Regions from separate parts of the Alishewanella sp. HH-ZS genome, predicted to be linked through region 1. Evidence: predicted binding sites of a transcription regulator. Region 1 holds the regulator's gene; each other region holds the start of a gene.
What was found. Region 1 encodes MetJ, which represses methionine synthesis genes. Its sites were predicted from a motif close to TAGACGTCTAGACGTCTA; they were not measured.
Positions count from the first base shown of each region.

Region 2: A9165_RS13775 (translation initiation factor) is a predicted target of MetJ. The motif match lies at 4,399-4,416, and genes of this name have one in related genera.
Region 3: metE (5-methyltetrahydropteroyltriglutamate--homocysteine S-methyltransferase) is a predicted target of MetJ. The motif match lies at 4,649-4,666, and genes of this name have one in related genera.

Region 1 covers NZ_LZEJ01000022.1:33,251-38,889, reverse strand. Annotated here, with positions in the region: gene A9165_RS10295 (ligand-binding sensor domain-containing diguanylate cyclase) at 1-1,073, opposite strand, end outside; gene A9165_RS10290 (aspartate kinase) at 1,223-2,329, opposite strand; gene metB (cystathionine gamma-synthase) at 2,341-3,513, opposite strand; gene metJ (met regulon transcriptional regulator MetJ) at 3,694-4,029, shown strand; gene A9165_RS10275 (malic enzyme-like NAD(P)-binding protein) at 4,098-5,342, opposite strand.
Region 2 covers NZ_LZEJ01000038.1:20,511-26,149, forward strand. Annotated here, with positions in the region: gene ettA (energy-dependent translational throttle protein EttA) at 1-631, shown strand, start outside; gene A9165_RS13750 (DUF6746 family protein) at 773-1,135, shown strand; gene A9165_RS13755 (energy-coupling factor ABC transporter permease) at 1,222-1,869, shown strand; gene A9165_RS13760 (hypothetical protein) at 2,084-2,371, shown strand; gene A9165_RS13765 (amino acid aminotransferase) at 2,457-3,653, opposite strand; gene A9165_RS13770 (GAF domain-containing protein) at 3,693-4,394, opposite strand; gene A9165_RS13775 (translation initiation factor) at 4,537-4,941, shown strand; gene A9165_RS13780 (M28 family metallopeptidase) at 4,995-5,639, opposite strand, start outside.
Region 3 covers NZ_LZEJ01000065.1:3,016-8,654, reverse strand. Annotated here, with positions in the region: gene A9165_RS15885 (AEC family transporter) at 1-822, shown strand, start outside; gene A9165_RS15880 (hypothetical protein) at 884-1,933, shown strand; gene A9165_RS15875 (hypothetical protein) at 2,037-2,594, shown strand; gene A9165_RS15870 (winged helix-turn-helix domain-containing protein) at 2,630-3,727, shown strand; gene A9165_RS15865 (LysR family transcriptional regulator) at 3,666-4,583, opposite strand; gene metE (5-methyltetrahydropteroyltriglutamate--homocysteine S-methyltransferase) at 4,690-5,639, shown strand, end outside.

The DNA of each region.
Region 1 (5,639 bases):
CTGCTGCCAATGTACAGACAGCCATCGGAATGCGATAACACAGTCCGGACAAAGTTACTGGCCAGGCCCTGCTCGGTAGTAAAGGTACTGAAAGGAGCATCACGCAAGCGGAATACACCGCCGTTAGTGCCAACCCAGATACTATTCTCTTTATCCAGTAACAGCGCCAGTACCCTGTTATTCGGTAAGCCCTGGCGGATATCCAGCTGCTCGGTCACGCCACGGGCTTGCCGGAATAATCCCCGATCAACGGTACCGATCCATAAAATATCCGGGCCTTGTGGCAATAATGACGAAACCGGCACATTGGCCAATAAGGATAGCGGCTGAGCCTGCGGGTCGCTCAGTGCAAAAAGTCCGCGCTCAGTACCGACCAATAATTCATGCTGCCGCTCAAGTAGCGCAAATACCGGGGTACGTTGTAACTCGGCGGAAGCAACCTGTTGGATCTGCAGATCCGGATCCAGGAATACCAGCCCATCCGAGGTACCTACCCAAATCCGGCCAGTCGCGTCTTCCAGTAAACTATGTACCTGCTCTGAGGGCAAGCCATCAGCCCGGTGCCAGACCCGGCGCTGGCCAGCTTCATCCTGCAAATACAAGCCTTTACCTTCAGTGGCGATCCACAATCGACGCTGACTATCCAGCAGCACCCGGTTAATCAGTACCCCCAGCGGCGGATAGGCGTGCCAGACACCATTGCTAACTTTGACTAATCCGCCGCGGGAACCGGCAATCCAAAGATCTTGCTGCCAATCGACATGGAAAGTTCTGACCCCGACATCCGGTAAGCCAGTTTCCGGACTACGGTCAAAAATTTTGAATTCGCGGCCATTGTAACGCGCGACACCTTCCCAAGTGCCAAACCATAAATAGCCATCTGCGGTCTGAGCCAGCGCATTAATGGTGTTGTGGGGTAAGCCATCTCGGGTATTCAGGCTTTCTTTAAAATAATTATCCAGCGCCGGCACCGGGCCGGGCTCGGAATGAAATTTGGCAGGGGTAGCGCCAGCGCCGGGCGCGATGGCCAGAAAGATGCACAACAACCAGCAACACAGGTGCAATAATGGCATGCAGATAATCCATTCATCCGTTGCAGCAGGCAATACTGCCGTTATGCTCAGATTACCTGAGTTTTAGCTTAATTGCCAAGTCATACCAGCATTTAGGGCGTGTTGACGTTCGCTGCTTGTTTTTTCCGCAAAGATTAACACGCCTTAGACTAACGAACAGACTTCACTAACTCCGCTAAGTCTGCATGCAAACCACCGGCCGTTACCAACAGGCCGGCGCCCGGACCTTTCAGCACCAGCGGGTTCTGCTGATACCAGTCAGATGTGATAACAAAGATATTGTCACAGGGTGCCAATGCAGCCAGCGGCGCCTTGTTGTCCACAGCAACTAAACGGACACTGGCCTGTACCTGCCCGTCAGCTAAGCGCAGACTGGCGGCGTAACGCAGCACCTTATTTTCGGCAGTTGCCTTAGCATAAGCCTCAGCCAGCATCAGATCCAATTGCTGACGCTGACGCCAAAATCCGGCCAGATCACCGTCTGCTAACCCGGCAGGTAACAGTGGTTCCAGCTCAATATCCGCTAATTCTAACTCTGCACCCAGCTCACGAGCCAATACCAGCAGCTTACGCTGGACATCTTTACCAGAAAGATCATCGCGTGGATCTGGTTCGGTATAGCCCAGCTGCTGTGCTTGTAACACCAGTTCAGAAAAGGCTGTAGTACCATCATACTGACACAATAACCAGGATAGCGTACCAGAAAATACCCCGCTCACCTCGCGGATCTGATCGCCACTTTGTAATAACTCCTGCATCACCCGCTGTACCGGGATCCCGGCACCGACGGTGGTGTTACTCAACCAGCGTAAACTACTAAGCTCCAATGCCTGCAGGATCTGCTGATATTCAGAACCCGGCAAGGTAACACCTTGTTTATTGGCACTGATCAGATGACAACCTGCGGCGATAAAGGCCGGATAGAGCCTGGCAAAGTCCTGACTGGGTGTGATATCAATCAATACCTTGGGGCTGGGCAGTGCTGCCAGATAGGCAACTAAACTTGCCTGCTGATAAGGCTTGGCATCGCTAAAAGCACTGGACCAAGCCTGACTCTCGATGGTATCGCTGAGTAAGGCTTGGCGCGAGTTCAGGATAGCGCAAAGATTAAGTCTGATCTGGCCGGCAAAGCGTTGTTGCTGCGATGCCAGTAATCGTAAAAATTCGGCGCCGACCTTACCGGTACCGGCGACCACGATATTGAGCGTTGTCAAAGGCGCTGCGACACCCGATTTTACTTGCTTAAAATCACTCATGCTACTTCCACTTACTGCTGTTGTACCGCAGCCACGGCATCCAGTGCCAGAGCTAAATCGGCAATAAGATCCTGGGCTAATTCAATACCAACCGACGCCCGAATCAGTGTTGCCCCTATCCCGGCAGTGGCCTGGGCCGCTGCGTCCATAGAGGCATGGGTCATGGTCGCAGGATGACAAATCAAACTTTCCGTCCCGCCTAAAGACTGCGCCAGCGTGAAGTAGCGTAAGTTACTGAAAAAGGTGGTCAGTAAGGCTGGCGGGGCGCTTAACTCGAAGCTGCACATGGCGCCGAAGCCAGATTGCTGGCGCTTAGCAATCTGATGGCCGGGATGATCCACCAGGCCGGGATAGTACACCTTACCAATCAGCGGGTGTTGTTGCAGAAAGGCCACCACCTCGGCGGTATTCTGCTGCTGCAACTGCAAGCGAGGGGTCAGAGTCCGCAAACCACGTAAGGTTAAATAACTATCAAAAGCGCCTGCTGTGAGGCCAAGGCAGTTCGCCCACCATTTCAACTCGTCACCGCAGGCTTGCGTTTTACAGATCACCGCACCACCAATCACATCGCTGTGGCCATTAATAAACTTGGTGGTCGAATGCACCACCAGATCGGCCCCCAGTGCCAACGGCCGCTGTAATGCCGGCGACAGGAAGGTGTTATCTACCACGACCTTTGCGGTCAGACTTTTTGCCAGCTGGCACACCGCAGCAATATCAGTGATTTGCAGCAAGGGGTTGCTCGGTGTTTCCAGCCAGATCATCGCCGGTGCCGCCCGCTTAATCTGTTCAGGCCAATCCGGCTGTTGAAAATTGACAATCACCAGCTGGAACGCCTGCTTCTTCTGCGCCAGATTAGTAAAAAGACGGTAGCTGCCACCGTAGCAATCATGTGGGATCACCAAGGTATCAGCCGGGGTCAATAACTGCAGCGCTAACAGACACGCCGACATTCCGGTATTGGTAACAATGGCTTTGGCACCACCTTCCAGCTCCGCCAGGGCTTCACCGAGAATATCGCGGGTAGGATTATTCGAGCGCGAATAATCATAAGGACCGGGCTGACCAAAGGCCGGCAACTGATAAGTCGAGGTCAGGTAAAGGGGCGGCGTGATGGCACCGAAGGCGGTATCTTCAGCGATACCTGCCCGGGCGCTAATCGTAGCGGGATGGCGATGACTCATGCTTTAACTCTTTTAGATGTTTAGACGTCTAAAAGTATATTCATTATTAACTGGAAGTCAAACCATTTAGCCGTCTATAATCTTTATTTGTTGCACACTATTTGACTCACCGACAGAAAGCAGTAGAATTCCCGTTTTGCGCTACGCTGCAAAACAAAAATTAACGACAAGGGATCCCTTATGGCTAAGTGGAATGGTGAATATATTCACCCCTATGCAGAACACGGTAAAAAATCAGAACAAGTTAAAAAAATTACCGTCTCGATACCGCTGAATGTTTTAAAAGTTTTAACCGATGAACGTACCCGCCGCCAGGTCAATAATCTGCGGCATGCCACTAACAGTGAGTTACTGTGCGAAGCTTTCCTGCATGCTTTTACCGGTCAGCCGCTACCGGCAGACGACGACTTGCGTAAAGATAATCCACATCAAATCCCGGCTGAAGTCAGACAAATCCTGACCAGCATGGGTAAAGAAATTCCGGTGATTATCGAAGCCGACAGCGATGAAGAATAAATAACGCTAACCGGTTCGCAATAAAAAACCGCCTTTCGGCGGTTTTTTATTTACTGGCAATCATACTCTCAGGCATCAAAGTAGGCTGCCGGCATCGGGATCCTGGCTACCCCTGAGCTGACTGCCGCTTCAGCTACCGCACGGGCGACCCGTGGTAATAACCGGGGATCCATAGGCTTCGGAATAATGTAGCCTTTACCAAACTCCAGACTACTAACTTTAGCCGCCAATAGCACTTCCTGCGGTACCGGCTCCTTGGCAATAGCCCGGATCGCCTGCACGGCTGCCAGCTTCATCTCATCATTAATCACACTGGCGCGCACATCCAATGCACCACGGAAAATAAAGGGGAAGCACAGCACGTTATTCACCTGATTCGGATAATCCGAGCGCCCGGTAGCCATAATCAAATCACCACGCTCGGCGTGCGCCAGTTCAGGTTTAATCTCTGGATCCGGGTTGGAACAGGCAAAGATCACCGGCTTATCCGCCATCAGGCTTAATGCTGCCGGCGGCAGGACATCGGGACCGGAAACACCAACGAAGACATCAGCACCCTGCAACGCATCTTCCAGGGTCCTTTTATCGGTATTGTTCGCAAATAGCTGCTTGTACTGGTTCAAATCTTCACGCCGGGTATGGATCACCCCCTTGGTATCAAGCATATAGATATGCTCACGCATAGCGCCGCACTTGATCAGCAGCTCCATACAGGCAATGGCAGCCGCGCCGGCACCCATACAAACAATAATGGCTTTGCGGATATCTTTGCCCTGGATCTCCAGCGCGTTTAACAGGCCGGCAGCAGTGACAATAGCGGTACCGTGCTGGTCATCATGGAATACCGGGATATTACAGCGCTTAATCAGTTCCTGCTCAATCTCAAAGCACTCCGGCGCCTTGATATCCTCCAGGTTAATACCACCAAAGGTGTCAGCTATATTGGCGACCGTGGTAATAAATTCTTCAGTAGTGCGGTGCGATACTTCAATATCAATTGAATCCAGGCCGGCAAAGCGTTTGAATAGCAGCGCCTTACCTTCCATTACCGGCTTTGACGCCAGATGGCCCAGGTTGCCCAACCCCAGGATCGCCGTGCCGTTAGAGATTACGGCGACCATATTGCCTTTGGCAGTGTATTTGTAAATGTTGTCCGGATCTGCGGCAATTTCACGCACCGGTTCAGCCACACCGGGGCTGTAAGCCAGTGCCAGATCGGTAACGGTTTCGGCAGCTTTGCTGATTTCGATACTGATTTTCCCTGGGCGAGGTTCTGCGTGATAACGCAGCGCTTGTTCTCTGAAATCTGACATTCCAATTTTTTCCTGAGTAAGTGTAGGTACAGACTACGGCACTAATTTATAGGTTTTTTGTTATACAGCGGGCCGGTGGTCGGCTCATTCTAATGAGCTCTGATCTGGAAAAACACTGAAATCGTGCTGGACGTACCAGACTAAGGCAGTAACGTCATTACGACTTTGGTATAATTCGTAACCAGTTATAACAAGAAAATGCTCAGCCGCCAAGAGTTCTGGACATCCAATTATCTGCGCTGTGTTCTGCTTAGCAGGCGCTGACGAAGGATTTAACAGGCGAGCGCAGTTACTCAA
Region 2 (5,639 bases), on a different contig from region 1:
TAGTATTCCCAAAGGTGCTATCGTCGGTATTATCGGTCCGAACGGTGCCGGTAAATCGACGCTGTTTAAAATGATCACCGGCACCGAACAACCGGATGGCGGTAAGATTGAGATTGGCGAGACCGTACAGATCGCCAGCGTCGATCAGTTCCGCGATAAGATGAACCCGAAAAACACGGTCTGGCAGGAAATCTCTAACGGTCAGGATATGCTGCAAATCGGCAACTTCCAGATCCCAAGCCGGGCTTATGTCGGTCGCTTTAACTTTAAAGGCAATGACCAGCAGAAGTTTATCGGTGAGTTATCCGGCGGTGAACGTAACCGGGTGCATTTAGCGGCGCTGCTCAAAGCCGGCGGCAATATGCTGTTGCTGGACGAACCGACCAACGATCTGGACGTAGAAACGCTAAGGGCGCTGGAAAACGCGCTGCTGGATTTCCCGGGCTGTGCCATGGTGATCTCGCATGACCGTTGGTTCCTCGACCGTATCGCCACCCACATTCTGGATTACCGCGATGAGGGTAAGGTGAACTTCTTCGAAGGTAACTACTCGGATTATGAAGCCTGGCTGAAGCAAACCTACGGCGCGGCGGCATTAGAGCCACACCGGATTAAATACAAGCGGATCTAACCACCGCCCTTTCTTTGACGCCTGCGCTTGCAGGCGTTTTTATTTGCGCCCGGCATGGACGCCTTTTGGCACTGCGGCCCTTGCCAATTGCAAAAAAAGGCGTATAGTAATTGATAATCATTATCAAATAAGGAGTTCATAATGAAAAGCCTGCTTATCGCTACCTTACTGGCAACCCTAAGTTTGACTGCTCAGGCCTCTGAGCGCCCGGCGCATTTTAAAGGTGCGGAAATCAGTTCTGCACAACAAGCACTGAGTGTGCTGCAAGAGCAGAATAGCAAGCTGGCAGCTTTACTCGCTGGCGAGCTCAATCCAACCAGCATGACCGAAATTCATCAGCTAACCTATACACTGGAAAATGCGCTGGCCAAATTACCCGCCGCTTCGGATGAGATTAAAGAAGTACTGGAAGAAGTACATCTGGGTTCAGAAACAATGGACTATCAGCGGGTTAAGGATAATGGCGCCTATTATCTGCAACTGGCAAAAGCCCTGTTAAAATAGCACGCTAGTTATCAGCTCGCGACAGCTTGGCAGCAGGCTGTCGCGGCCGCTACAATATCTAAGCCTTAGTCTGATCCCGTGCTGTTATGACGTCTTTGCAACTTGTTAGCTGGCTTGTCTTTATTGCTTTGTTGCTGCGCTTTTACCCGAAAGAGCTACTGCCACGTTTGTTGCAGGTCCCGGGATACCAGGCACTGGTGTTTGGTTCTGCTGTCGCCCTCACCTTGCTGTGGTCGGTGCGTGCCGGTATTGAATCAGGTCTGGAGTTGTTTTTTCTGGGCATCACCACGCTGGTGTTGTGTCATGGCTGGCGTATTGCGATCTGGATCTGTTGCCTGCCGCTGCTATTATTGCAGGCCTTTGGTATTGTCGATTGGGCCGATGGCGGCGTCTTTGCGCTGACGACCTTCATTCTGCCGGGCTTATTCAGCTATGCTATCTTTGCCTGGTCGTATCACTATCTAAGCCGGCACCTGTTTGTTTATATCTTTGTCGCCGGTTTTATCAGTGCCGCCCTGACCATCAGCCTGAAGATCCTGCTTACCTCGCTCTGGTATTACCTGCAGCAAGACTATAGCTGGCATACCATCTACCACAATTATACCCAGCTGGCGTTACTGATCTGGTTTGGTGAAGCCTTACTGAATGGTATGGCCATCACCCTAATGGCGGTATACCGGCCACACTGGCTCAGAACTTTTTATGATAACGAATACCTGTCACCCGACCGCTGAAATAGCGATGGCCACTCCTCGCCAAATAAAAGACTAAAAATTAGCCAAAATCACGATATTTTAGCAATAAGACTGTTACCTAAGGTGGCAGCTGTTTACGCCACCATAAAAATATCATTAATTTTCATAAAGTTAATAAAAATTAAAAGTTGGCATATCGCTTGTAATAGTTAGGTCGTAGTAAACCACTAACCCTTAACTAAGCGAGAGAGATATGAAAACTGTAACTAAACTGATGATGGCCACTGTACTGGGTTTAACCTTAGCGGCACCTGCCAGCGCCAACAGCCTGAATAACCTGAGTGAAATGACCAGCGACCTGCTTAACCGTCAACTGGTAGAGGTGCGCGAATCGATCAAGGTGCAAACCAAACAGGCGCTGGAAAATAGCGTGCGTCTGGTCGCTGAACAAATGAAACTAAGCCAAAACACCGAGCAACAGGCAGAACAGACCGTTAGCGCAGAAACGGCTAACACAGCGGCCCAGCCTAAGGCGGAATAATGCCTTATTACAGCAGCAGGCGGTTTTGCAGTACGCCTTCAGGCCCCAGCGACACCAGATCAGCCGGGGCCTGTCAGCCGCAATCTTAACCCTTTAATACCGTCGCCACGGCTTTGGCGAAGTAATCAATATTGGCATGATTTAACCCGGCAATACTGACCCGGCTTGACCCCACCATATAAATGCTAAATTCATCTCTTAGGCGATCAATCTGCGCTTTGTTTATACCGAGGAAACTAAACATACCGTGTTGACGGGCAATAAAGCTGAAATCCTGCGTAATACCTTCGGCGGCAAACTTATCGATAATTAACTGCCGGTAGTTATTGATCCGATCGCGCATTTCCGCCAGCTCCTGATGCCACAGCGCCGTTAATTCCGCACTGTCCAGAATATGGCTAACGATAATGGCACCATGTGCCGGTGGCATAGAATAGATCGAACGGACCACGCTCAGCAGATTCACTTTCGCCAGCTCCATCACCTGACTGTCAGCAGAAACGATACTTACAGCACCGATACGCTCACGGTACAAGCCAAAGTTCTTCGAGCAGGAGCTACACAGCAGCAATTCAGATACCCGTTCTGCCAGATAACGCAGACCCTTTGCATCTTCATCCAGGCCACTACCAAAGCCCTGATAGGCCATATCAACCAGCGGCGTAAAGCCGCGCTCCAATGCCAGCTCGGTAAAACGCTGCCATTGCTCAAAGTTCAGATCCATACCGCTTGGGTTATGGCAGCAGGCATGCACCAGTACCACATCGCCGGCGGGTACTTGCGCCAGTTCCGCGAACATCTGCTCAGTCTTCAGGCCCTTGGTATCGTAATCGTAATAGGCGTACTCTTTAACTTTTAGACCCGCCGCCTGAAACAATGAAATATGGTTAGCCCAGGTCGGGGTGGTAACCCAGATGGTGGCATCAGGATTAGCGCGCTTAATAAACTCGGCCGCCACCCGCAACGCACCTGTGCCGCCAGGCGTATGCGCTGTAGTTACCCGGTTTGCCAGCAACACCGGATGGCTATTACCAAACGCCAGCTTTTCAATATGGGCGTTAAAGCCCAGATCACCGGCCATGCCGATATAGGTCTTGCTGTCTTCTTGTTTCAGGCGCAGTGCTTCTGCTTCCTTAACGCACTTCAGCACCGCCGTATGGCCCTGCTCGTCTTTATATACCCCAACACCTAGGTCAACTTTCAGTGGATTCGGGTCTTCACGGTAAGCCGCCATCAGACCCAGAATAGGATCAGTGGCAACGGGTTTTAACTGAGCAAACATAATGTTCTACCTGGATTATTGTGCTAATAAAAGGCCATCTTATACGGCCGGTAAATAGTCCGGAATGGTCAGACACACCGCCACCAGTAACGCCAGCGCGCGCTGATCAAATACCTCTGCTTGAAAATCTTCGGCATCGACAATGCCCAGTATTCTGCCCGATTGCGCATAGAGTGGCAAACAGGCTTCGGCCTGGACTTTCGGATCACACGTATAGTATTCGCCACCCTGTTGTAAATAACTGGCGACACTGTTAATCACCCTCGCTTTGCCGCTTAAGCCAACACTGCTGTTGTTACTGATGGTGGCAAACTCAGGGGTGAGAGGGAACTCGGCGCGCGAGGGCGCACCAAAGTAGCTGAGTTTGACCAATACCGCTTCGCCAGCTGGATTGGCTCGCGCCTGGTAGATACCAAACCAGGCCACGCCGGCCTGCTGTTGATAAAAAGCGGTAATTTGGCTGAGCCTGGCCAGTGCTTGTTGATTCGCCGCCGTTTGACCGCCCAAAATAGCGGTTAAATCATAAGGCTCGGCTGCCAACACGCCAAATAATGAACAGGCCCCACCCTCGCCAAGCTCGGGCACCTGGTACTGCCAATTTACCGTTGGCGCCGAGACTTGCTCAAGGTACTGCCGCAAGGCCTGCTGTTGCTGTGCTACCGCGACAGCAAAAGCTGGCGTTGCCAGCTCGGTCAAGCCACTTAACTGCAGATACTGGGTCAGAGAGACAGAATTACTCAAAATATAGCCGTCCAGATTTCTAAAATAATGCGCATCATTCTACCAGAAGCCACTAAAAAACCAAGCTGACCACAGAAAAACTTGCCTCCGTTCATCGCGCTCAGTAAGCTCTGCGCTATTCGAACTGATAAGCCATTTTCCGATGAGTAAGAAGATCTCGCTTGCCGACTGGCAAGCTCAACTTGGCGCCAGCACAGGCGCGGAACCTGCGGCGCCAGCCCATGCTGATAGCGATCTGGTTTATTCTACTGCCAGTGGTCGTATTAACAGCAAGGCAGCGCCAGAAACCCTGGGGACCGCCTACGCCGATAGTGCGCTGCGGGTAAGGCGTGAAACCAAAGGCCGTGGCGGCAAAACTGTGCTTACCATCAGTGGTATAACCGGCAGTGCAGAGCAACTGAATGCCCTTTGCTCTGAGCTAAAAAAGAAATGCGCCTGTGGTGGTGCGGTAAAAGATGGCGTGATAGAGATCCAGGGCGATAAACGCGACCAGGTTACGGCTGTACTGCAACAAAAAGGTTATCAGGTAAAACAGGCCGGTGGCTAGACCTGCAATTTAACAGTAAAACGGCAGCCAAGGCTGCCGTTTGTGTTTAGGCCTTATTGCTCGGAATTATCCGGCCGACCGAAAACACCGGTAAAGAAACTCTGTTTCCGCCACAGCGCCCGCTGAGCGGTATTCGCAACATCCAGCGCAATATTAAAATTAATATTGGTAAAGACCGCACCGGCATCATAGCGGATCGGGCCGTAGTCCCGTTCCAGACTCGGAATATCATCTGAGGGCTTATGATAGTGCTTGGCAAAGAAACTGCCCCAGATCTTACCGCCATCCTGAGTCGGATCCTGCGAGGTAAAACCCGTCATTAAAAACACGGCCGGCACACCTTGTTGCACTAGACGGAAATGGTCAGAGCGGGTAAAAATCGCCTGCTCTGGCATCGGATCGGCACTCAGCTTAATGCCCTCTTTTGCTGCCGCGCTGGCGACGACATCGCCCAGCGTAGAATGATTGGCACCAAAAGCAATCAGATCAGCAAACGGATATAGCAGTACCGGCATATCCAGATTGACGTTCGCTACCAGCTTTTCAATCGCCAGCGGCGGATTCCTGGCGAAGTAATCAGCGCCCAGTAAGCCCTTCTCTTCACCGGTCAGCGCGACAAACAAAACAGAACGCTTCGGCGTCTCAGGCAAGGCAGCAAATAAGCGCGCGGTTTCCAGTAAGATCGCGGTACCGGCGGC
Region 3 (5,639 bases), on a different contig from region 1:
CAGGCGTTGGATACCCTGAATTTCTATTTGTTGTTTCCGGCGCTGATTTTCATCAGTGCCCTTGGTGCCCCTCCTGCTAGCCGGGATTTAATGATTCTGGCTCCCGGGATCTGGGGTATTATGTTGTTTGCCTGTCTGCTCGGCTGGCTGGTGCGCGCCTGGGGGCCGGCCCGGTTCCTGGGTTTTGCTGCATTGTGGCAAACCGCCTGGCGCTTTAATACGGCGCTGGCGATGGTGATGGTCCAGGCGCTGCCAGTTGAGTATCGGGCACTGATGTCGATTGCGATAGGTCTGGCAGTACCGGTTGCAAATATCCTAGCGGTGTCTGCGCTATCGCGCGGGCAGGGCATGGGGCTGGTAAAAACTTTGAAGCTGGTGGTCAGCAATCCTTTTTTATTGGCTAGTCTGGCCGGTTTGCTATGTTCAGTATTGGCGGTTTCCCTGCCTGAACAGCTGCTGCTGGCATTGCAGAAACTGGCGCAGGCCGCGCTGCCATTGGCGCTGTTGTCTATAGGTGCCGCTATGCAATGGCAAGCATTATGGCGGCTTGACCGTTTTCAGCTGGCTTTAAATACGATTAAGCTATTGTTGATGCCGGCGCTGATGCTGCTGATCTGTTATCTGGCAGCAGTACCAGCCGGCCCGGCACTGGTACTGGTATTATTTGCGGCCTTACCAACAGCCTCAGCGGCGCATGTGCTGGCCTCGGTGTATGGTGCTGAGCGCCAACCGGTGGCGACCCTTATCGCCCAGTCCACTATGCTCGGCTGCATTAGTCTGCCGCTGTGGTTGTTACTGTTGTTTAAAATTTATCCGCACTAAACTGGTAATATAAAGCTCTTTACTTTAAGGTAGAAAAATAAAAATAATTAAGGAGATACGGATGTCATTAGTTACCACGTTAGCGAAATTCCTTGGCAAATGTCTGGGCGGCTTGGTGGCAGTTGCTGTGACCTGCTACCTGCTGTTATTGACGGTCAACTGGCAGGATGAGGCAGCGTCAGAACGCGCGCTGGATCTGAAACGCCAGTTGACGCTAAAGCCGGTTAGCAACAATGGCTATCAGCTTTATACTACACAGCTGGCGCAGTTGGGCTCCGCCGCTATCCCCGAGTTGCAGCAATTATTTAGTGATTGCTATCAAGCCGGATGTCAGTCGCTACTTCAGGCGGAAACGGAAACGTTGCAGCAACTGTTGGCGCAACAGCAACAGCTGTTAGCGGCCTATCAACAGTGGCTTGCCACCGAGCATTGGCAGGAACCGCTGCTGGTTAGTAATGACTTACCTGCCTATCAACCGTTATTAAATGGCCAGCGGTTGCAGTTGCTACAGGCGTATCTGGCAGCACGCCAGGGGGATAGCGAGCTGGCACAGCAGTTACTGGCGGCCGATCTGCAATTCTGGCGCAAGTTGTTACCACAAAATCGTTATCTGGTATCAAAGATGATCAGCGTCGCCGCCATTGAGCAGCATTTTCTATTTGCCAGCGCGATCAACCAATCTCTGACTGATGGCGAGCGTCCGCGACCTGCGATCTGGCAGCAACCCTTTAGTCCGGCTGAACTGAGCCTGGAGCTGGCCCTGGCCGGCGAGTGGCAGCTGTCTGAGCAGCTAATTGCAAAAGGGTTAAATGAAAGCAGCGAATTAAAGCTGTTGCAACGCTTAGGCGTAACGCTACTTAAACCGCTTTATCAAGCGCAGGCCAGCAGTAATGAGCGGGCACTGCTGCTAAGCTGTGAAGCCGGCGGGCAACAAGCTATTGCTCCTTGGTATCACTGGGCGTATAACCCGGTAGGTAAGATGTTGAACCGCGCTTCCAAGGTACCCTGTGCGCAATACCTGTCGAGACTCGAACGTCTGGAACAAAGCCGCCAGCAGTTAGTCTCGGCCGGCCAGGTGCCAGTGCCCGCTGCATCGCTCGCAGCGGACTGATTTAACTGATACCGCAAAACATCAGCCCTTCCTCATCCTTTGCTCATGTTTTTAGCGCGCCTTAGCCTGATGATAGGCGCGCTAATTAATCAAGGAGCATCTGATGCAAACGTTAAAGAAACCCTCGTTATTCTGGTTTAATCCCTGGCGTCTGGCACTATGGAGTAGCGTGCTGGGATTATTGTTACTGCCGCTGCTCGCCATGCAGTTTAGCAGCGAAGTGAACTGGACCGGCTCCGACTTCGTGGTTGCCGGCGTACTGCTTGGAGGCACCGCCTTGCTGATTGAGCTGGGCTGTCGGGTGGGCAACAATCTGGCCGGGCGTGCCGGTTGGGCTTTAGTCGTGCTCACCTCTTTACTGCTGATCTGGATTAATCTGGCTGTCGGCATTATTGGCAGTGAAGATAACCCGGCGAACTTATTGTATCTGGTGGTGTTGGCCGTGACAGCGCTGGGCGCACTGTGGGTCAGGTTTCGAGCACGGGGTATGAGCAAGGTGTTATACCTTAGTGCTGCGCTGCAGCTGGGTGTTGAGCTGGTGATTCAAGTGGCGGATTTAGGGGCGGCACCAGTGATCAATACGGCTTTTGCTTTACTCTGGTTACTGGCGGCGGGATTACTACGAAATTCTGACCCGGAGCGGCCGGGTTCTGAGGCATAATACCCTTGGTTGAAAGTATGGAGTGAGTCAGCCCTATGGCGGCAGAGTGTTATTCTTTTGCAGGTTTTCAGCTGAACCCGGCACAGCGGCAGCTGTATTATCACGGGCAGCGACAGGAGCTAAACAGTCGCTATCTGGATGCCTTGCTGCTGTTGCTGCACCATGCCGGCGAACTGGTTAGCAAACAGCAGTTCTTCGAGCAAGTCTGGCCGGGACTGGTGGTAAGTGATGAGGCCCTGACACAGTGTATCCGGACTTTGCGCCGGGTACTGGGCGACAATGCCACTGCGCCGCGCTTTATTGAAACGGTTCCCAAACATGGTTACCGCTTTATTGCGGCGGTCAGCCGGGAGGATGGCAATTCGCAAGTAGGCGTTGGCGCAAGCTTAACCCCGACGGCAGGGCCGGTTGCTAACGAAACTCAGCGCGAGCGGCAGCGACAACACCTCTGGTTCAGTATCGGTTATGGTGTGGCCGGTGCAGCTGTGGCCGGCTTAACCGGTGGCATGCTGTATGGTTTGCTGGCGGCGCTGCAAGCCCTGAACAGCGGCAGTCAGGCCATGTCATTTTTGCTGGTGCTGTTAAGTGTTACGACCTTGCTGGCGTTAGTGGCCGGCGCTGCGATTGCCGCCGCTATCAGCGCCGCACAGCTATGGCGGTCGCAGCAACCGCTCTGGACCCTGTTGGCCGGGTCGCTGGCAGGTTTGTTGGTTGGCGCCTTTGTCAGTGTGCTACTCAAAGATATGCTGATCCTGTTTTTTGGCCGCAGCCCGGCGCAGTTGACCGGAGCTACCGAAGGTTTGCTGATTGGCCTTGCTGTGGCAACAACTGTGCTGTTGCTGCGTCGACAACCACACTTTTACCGTTTAGGTTTTGCGCTGCTGCCCGGTATGCTGGCCGGACTGTTGATTAGCCTTAGCGGCGGCGTCTTACTGGCCGGCAGTCTGGCGCAACTGGCGGCGGAATTTCCTCAGGCAACGCTGGGTAAAATCTTACTGCCAGAGGGTTTTGCCCGCATCGGCCTTGGCAACGGCTGGCTCCATCTTAGCGCCATGCTCGAAGCCGGGCTCTTTAGCGCGGGTCTGGCACTGGGGTTGCAACGGGCGCAACAGCGCCTTTCGCCAGTTGAATAAAGGTAGCAATGGGCGTGTTTTGCCGTTCTTGCTGGCGACAGCCGACATAGATATGTTTTTGGATACCGCGCTCGCCCAATCTGAGTAAACTCAGTGGCAGTTTGCTGGCGTACTGACGGGCCAGCCAGTCGGGCAGGGCGGTGACACCGCGATCGGCTGCCACCATTTGCAGAATAATATCAGTATCTTCCAGAGTTTTATGCTGTCTGGGCAGACATTGTGCCGGCAGTAAAAACTGCTGAAAAATATCCAGCCGGCTTAGCTCTACCGGATAGGTTAACAGCCGCTCCTTGCTAAGCTGCGCTGCGCTCACCTGCTGTTGCTGGCTAAGCGGATGCTGCTTGCTGACCACCAGCACTAACTCATAAGGGAATACGGCTTCAAACTCGATAGCCGCTTTGCGGATCGGATCCGGGGTGATTAACAGATCGATCTCCTGATTAAACAACGCTGCCATGCCACCGAATTGAAACTGTTGCCTCACATCGATATCCATCCCCGGCGCTGCCGCCAGAAAGGGTTTTACAACCTGCAGCAACCACTGGTAGCAGGGATGGCACTCCATGCCGATATGCAGGGTACCGGCCTCATTGCTGGCAAACTGCTGCAGCTTTTGCTCTAGCCGTTCAAACTGTGGCAGTAAACGTTCGGCCTGGCTTAGCAGATAGCTGCCGGCCTGAGTTAGCCGCACCGAACGACCATCCTTATCCCACAGCGCGGTACCCGCCTGCTGTTCCAGTTTTTTAATGCTGTGGCTCAGTGCCGATTGCGTCAGATGCAGTGCCGTGGCGGCGGCTGTCACCGAGCCCTGGCGGGCTAATTCGCGCAGAATTGCCAGATGGATCCGTTCTATCATGATATTTATGATCTAATTTCATTGGTTTATGAAAATATACCATTTTTGTTCATTAAATAAAGTTGTTAATGTTTAGCCATCCAGATGGATATAAAAGGAGGGCACGATGGCAATATTACACAACCTGGGTTTTCCGCGGATTGGCCGCAAACGGGAATTAAAAAAGGCGCTGGAAGCGTACTGGCAGGGCCAGAGCAGCGAGAGTGAGCTGGAGCAGACCGCAGCACAGCTAAGAGCGCAAAACTGGCAACTGCAACAAGGTCTGGACTGGCTGCCGGTTGGCGATTTTTCGCTGTATGATCAGGTGCTGGATTTAAGTTTTACGCTTGGTAATATCCCGGCCCGGCTGCAGCACTTAGCCGGCAGTGAGCTGGACAATTATTTCCGGCTGGCACGCGGCCGCTCGGCACAGGACAGTGCGTGCAGCTGTATTCATGCCGGCGAAATGACCAAGTGGTTTGATACCAACTATCACTATATCGTGCCGGAAGTGACCGCCCAGACCGAGTTTTCGTTACAAAGCAGCCGGCTGTTACAGCAATTTCGCGAAGCGAAGGCTCAGGGCGTTCAGGCCAAACCGGTGTTGATTGGCCCCTTAACCTATCTGTGGCTATGTAAGGCCAAAGATCAGTCTGAGCCCCTGGCGCTGCTGCCACGGCTACTGCCGGTATATCAGCAGTTATTGCAGACACTGCAGCAAGCCGGGGCCGAATGGATCCAGCTGGATGAGCCGATACTGGCAACAGAGCTTAGTGAGCCGTGGCAACTGGCTTTTGTTAGCGCCTATAGTCTGCTGGCAGAGGTGCCGGTTAAGCTGCTGCTGGCCAGCTATTTTGGCCAGCTGGGAGCCAATTTACCCTTATTGCAGGCGTTACCTGTTGCCGGCATCCATCTGGATGCAGTGCGGGGCCGCGCTGAGGTGCAGCAGGTGTTACAGGGGTTGGCGCCGCAACAGGTGTTATCACTGGGCGTGATCGATGGCCGTAATATCTGGAAAACCGATCTGACAGCAGTACTCGACTGGCTGGAGCCGATTGCGGCTTTGCTGGGGGATCG